2 regions of the Peribacillus sp. FSL E2-0159 genome follow, and region 2 is predicted to be linked to the other one. Evidence: riboswitches for the same ligand, from Rfam matches in the RefSeq annotation. Region 2 holds a riboswitch; the other holds the start of a gene.
The links. A riboswitch is a leader RNA that binds a small molecule or an ion and turns the genes downstream of it on or off. The one in region 2 is predicted to bind preQ1.
Positions count from the first base shown of each region.

Region 1: linked by a shared signal. The riboswitch ahead of NYE63_RS02610 (QueT transporter family protein) and the one ahead of queC (7-cyano-7-deazaguanine synthase QueC) in region 2 are both predicted to bind preQ1.

Region 1 is NZ_CP152053.1:521,932-524,400, reverse strand. Features, by position in the region: gene NYE63_RS02620 (hypothetical protein) at 1-478, opposite strand, end outside; gene NYE63_RS02615 (YbaK/EbsC family protein) at 623-1,144, opposite strand; PreQ1 riboswitch class I at 1,315-1,359, shown strand; gene NYE63_RS02610 (QueT transporter family protein) at 1,366-1,851, shown strand; gene NYE63_RS02605 (VTT domain-containing protein) at 1,974-2,469, shown strand, end outside.
Region 2 is NZ_CP152053.1:4,426,792-4,429,260, forward strand. Features, by position in the region: gene queE (7-carboxy-7-deazaguanine synthase QueE) at 1-11, opposite strand, end outside; gene queD (6-carboxytetrahydropterin synthase QueD) at 4-474, opposite strand; gene queC (7-cyano-7-deazaguanine synthase QueC) at 474-1,139, opposite strand; PreQ1 riboswitch class I at 1,195-1,237, opposite strand; gene NYE63_RS21645 (methyl-accepting chemotaxis protein) at 1,421-2,452, shown strand.

The DNA.
Region 1 (2,469 bases), 1.9 Mb from region 2:
TGCCATCGCCGAATCTATCAAGGATGATATCGCTCATCCTCATTTCCAATAAGGTAATATATCCGAATATAAGCATCCTGATCGGAGGCTTTTGAAGGTCGGCATGGGTAATCAACTTTTTAATTGAATTATTCTCTAATACGAACACCCTTGTTTTATTCTTGAAAATATGGAGAAGCTGGATCAAAGGTGTTGAATCCGAAACCATTTCCCTTGGTGAAAAGTTTCTCAAATATTCAGATATGCTTCCTTCACCTAGTTCTTCCCTTTCGATATAACCGATGATTTCCCCTTGATCTTGCACGGCCAATATATCAAAATTCTTTTTTTCCAATGCTTTCTGGATATCCACCGCCAGATCGTTTTTATGGCAACACTCAAGCTCCTGGGCAATGCTCTTAACCGTTATATTTTCTTCATAAAGAGTTTTAAGACTAAGATAGCTGCTATTGCTTTTTCTATGGCTTCCATTTAACACCTTTCAACCTCCGCTCAGGAACACTTTCTGCCCGATTTTCCACTTTAATCATAGACCGATAAAATGCATGCGGTCCCCACAAATAAAGTCCACCCTAGTGGACTCAATCACATTCATGTGAATCTTTTTGGCACCATTAATTAATCAAAAGCCATCAACTGCATTGCCTACCGCCGTTTCCTCATTCCCCTTTTCTTCCCACCCCTTACAAACATCCACCCAATCCTTCGCACCTGAATATTCAAATAATTCAGTGAGTGTAAGTTCTATTGCAGAGTTCGAACTGCCGCATGCCGGGAACAATGACTCAAAGCGCTTCATCGATACATCAAGAAAAACAGCTAAATCGTTTGCCAGACCAAACGGACAAACTCCTCCGATTGCATGGCCGGTCTGCTCAAGCACTTCTTCAGGTGACAGCATTCGTGCCTTGAAACCAAACGTCTGACGAAATTTCTTATTATCCACTTTCGCGTCCCCAGCGGCAACAACCAAAATTGCATTTTCACCTTCCCCCTTAAAGGAAAGAGTCTTAGCAATCCGCGCTGGAATAACACCGATGGTTTCCGCTGCTTCAATCACCGTAGCACTCGATGTTTCGAACTCCATTACATCGCCTTCCCGATTCCATTGTTTAAAATGGCTTTTGACACTCTCGATCGACATAAAATATTCACTCCTTTGAAGTACATATTGAAATAATATCATCCTTCATTGCAATAAATCAAAATCCTATTGGGCTACTTCTCCTGCTCGGAAACTTATAAATTAAAACCATTCTTTACAAATTGACGAAACAAGCTTACATGGGATACTATTAATCTTCGGATAAACGCCTAAACGTGGTTCGTAACCATCCCACGATAAAAAACTAGGGAGAGAGTAAAATGAATGTTCGTACACTCGTGATAAACGGGTTATTGGCTGCCTTATATGTGGCGGTCTCATTGGTGTTTAAACCAATAGCTTTTGAGATGTTCCAATTTCGTGTACCGGAAATGTTGAACCATCTGATTGTATTCAATAAAAAGTATATCTACGGTATCGTCGGCGGAGTCTTCATATCGAATCTGCTCTTTTCTCCGATGGTTCCATATGATTTGATTTTTGGGGTGGGGCAATCTCTGCTCGCCTTATTGCTCGTCATTTTTGTTTCGCGGTTCATAAAAAGCATTAAAGGACGGATGATTGCCACGATTATCTTTTTCACGTTCACAATGTTTTTAATTGCAATTGAACTGAACCTTGCCTTTGGCTTGCCATTCTGGCTAAGCTGGATGACTACAGCTGTCGGTGAGTTCGTTGTCCTCCTGATTGGTGCGCCAATCGTTTATGGAATGAACAAAAGAATTCAGTTTGAAAAGTGGCTTTAAAGGAATCTTCGAGACGTTAACCCACTATAATGGAAAAGAGCTGTCTGCATGATGCGGCAGCTCTTTTTTTTCACCAATGAACTCGAAAATGATAAACTATAAGTAAGAATGGTGGTGGCCCTTTGAAAAAAGTCCTGACCATAATTGGTCTACTGGTAATAGCAATATTTATTTACTCTAATGCAGAGTTGTTCACTTTGGTTTGGAAAAGTGATCTGGATTCTGTCATTGGCATATTGAAGGAAAACCTTTTACTTACATTTATTGTGACATTCGTATTGATGTTTGTACAAAATTCTTTTACAATCATCCCCTTAATTTTACTCCTGACTATCAATGTCACGATATTCGGATTCATATATGGCTATCTATGGAGTTGGTTTACAAGTGTTGTTGCCTCAGGCTTCATTTTTTATGCAACAAGAAACTGGCTTCAGGAGCTTCTCTTAAAGAAGATTGGCGAAAAATGGCAAGAAACTGTTGTGGAGCATGGTTTCATGTACGTTTTTACAGGCAGGATTTTCCCTCTTATCCCAACAAGTTTAATTAACTTGGCAGCTGGAGTCAGCACCGTCACTTTCAAGGATTTTTTATTAGCGACGGCACTAGGCAACCTTA
Region 2 (2,469 bases):
AGTTTACTCACTTTCCATCCACTCCCGTCTGGCTTCGGCATAGCTTGTCGGCGTTTCGTATAGTCGAACAAATTCGACTCTAGCACCCTCATATTCTTTTAATGAAAGGGCTTCGGCCATTTTTTCATAAATCCAGACAACCATATTTTCAGCCGTTGTATTCATGAGCGGCAGGGTTTCATTCAAATAACGATGATCCAGGTGGATTTCAATTTCATTTTTCCATATATCCTTGATGTCCCCAAAATCTATCATCAACCCGCGTGAATCTGTATACCCGCTCAATCCGAAAATGACCTTATACGTGTGGCCATGCAGGTTCTTGCATTTTCCTTCATAGTCATGCAGATGGTGCGCCGCGTCAAAGGTGAATTCCTTACTCACGAGAACCCTCTTGTTTGTATACTTCAATTGGCTGCGCTGAATATCTTTATCTATTTTTTGGAGTTTATCCACTATAGTAAAACCGTACATCATGAAAGCACCTTCCGTCTGCTTACATAGTCATCCAGTCCTTTTTTCCGCAGATTACATGCCGGACAATCTCCACAACCGTCGGAGATGATTCCGTTATAGCAAGTCAGGGTCTTTTCGCGGACAAAGTCGAATGCGCCAAGCTGATCCGCAAGCTCCCATGTTTCCTCTTTATTAAGCCACATTAGCGGCGTATCAATCACGAATGACTGGTCCATCGACAAGTTCAGTGTCACATTCAACGATTTAATGAATACATCACGGCAGTCAGGATATCCGCTGAAATCCGTTTCACAGACACCGGTGACAATATGTTTAGCGCCAATCTGACTCGCCAGCACTCCGGCAAACGAAAGGAACAGCAAATTCCTCCCCGGTACGAACGTCGACGGCAATTCCCCGTCTTCTCCGTCCGCCACTGCAATATCACTTCTCGTCAATGCATTCGGTGCCAGTTGGTTCAGCAGCGACATGTCAAGGATATGATGATTCACACCCAATTCCTTGGCAATGTTTTGAGCGCATTCGATTTCCAAGCTATGCCGCTGATTATAATCGAACGTCACCGCTTCCACTTCCTCAAATCTCTCCAATGCCCAGAACAGGCACGTCGTACTGTCCTGACCTCCGCTAAACACAACCACTGCTTTTTCTTTCTTCTTCATTTCTATAAAACTCCTTTTTACGGAAAAAAACAGCACCCTAAGAATAGAGCACTGTTTCTCCTTAGTTTTTTTGAGAGGGTAGCTAGAACCTCTTCCGCCTTAACGCGGAATATTATATTTTTCCAAGTCAATAGTAACTTGAAAACGAATAGAAATCAAGATGTTTATATTTAGTGAATATTAAACCTGATGGAAAATTTGGTTATCCTTTCATTGCTTAAACATCCCATTTTTACCGATAAAAAAGAGTGAATAAATTATCGATAAAGGGGTCCATTAATTTGAAAAGCATTAAAGCAAAGGTATTGGTGGCATTTTCACTCATTATATCTTTATGCGTCATCTTAGGAGCTTTCAACATTTATAGCAGCAACAACCTTCGGGATACGATCGAAAAAATGCTCGTTGTATCGCAATCCGTTTTCAATCAAAGCGAGGATCTGACTCAATCAGCAAATGAAGTGCAGCAGGGCAGCAAACAAATAGCAACTACGATGTATGAACTTTCGGAGGGTTCGGAGTCACAAGCCAACCGGGCAGCTGATATGGTTCGCATGATGGATGATTTCAGCGACAGGATCGAGCTGGCCCACTTAGAAGGAGTAGATGTAGCTAAAAGTTCAACCGAAATCCTTTCCTTGACCAAGGAGGGCACCACTTTAATGCGCAATTCGGTCCAACAGATGCAATGTATTGATGGGATTGTCAAAAATGCCGTAGAGCAAGTGAAAGGGCTCGATTCTCAATCACAGCAAATTTCGCAGCTTGTGCAGGTCATCAAAGATATATCAAATCAAACCAATCTATTGGCGCTGAATGCTGCCATAGATGCTGCTCGTGCTGGTGAACATGGCAAGGGCTTTGCCGTCGTCGCCGATGAAGTGCGGAAACTCGCTGAAGAGGTCACACACTCCGTTGGGGATTTCACCAATATTGTCTCCGCCATTCAAACGGATTCAAAAACAGTCGTCCACTCTCTGGAAGATGGTTATACACAAGTGGATGAAGGCACGAAACAGATTACGCTCACAGGCCGAACCTTTGAAACAATCAATCACTCTGTCGGAAATATGGAAATGAAAATACAGCATATAACAGACGAATTGAACTATATCTCTACAAATAGCAAAAAAATCAATCAGGCTATCGAAGATATCGCAGCGGTTTCTGAAGAGTCCGCGGCTGGAATCGAACAAGTCTCCGCCTCCGCTCAGCAATCCAGTTCTTCAATGGATGAAATCACGAATCATGCCAGTGAACTTGCATCTTCGGCAGAACTGTTAACTGAACAGGTCAAGAAGTTCCATTTATGACACTAGCAATTTCCCGT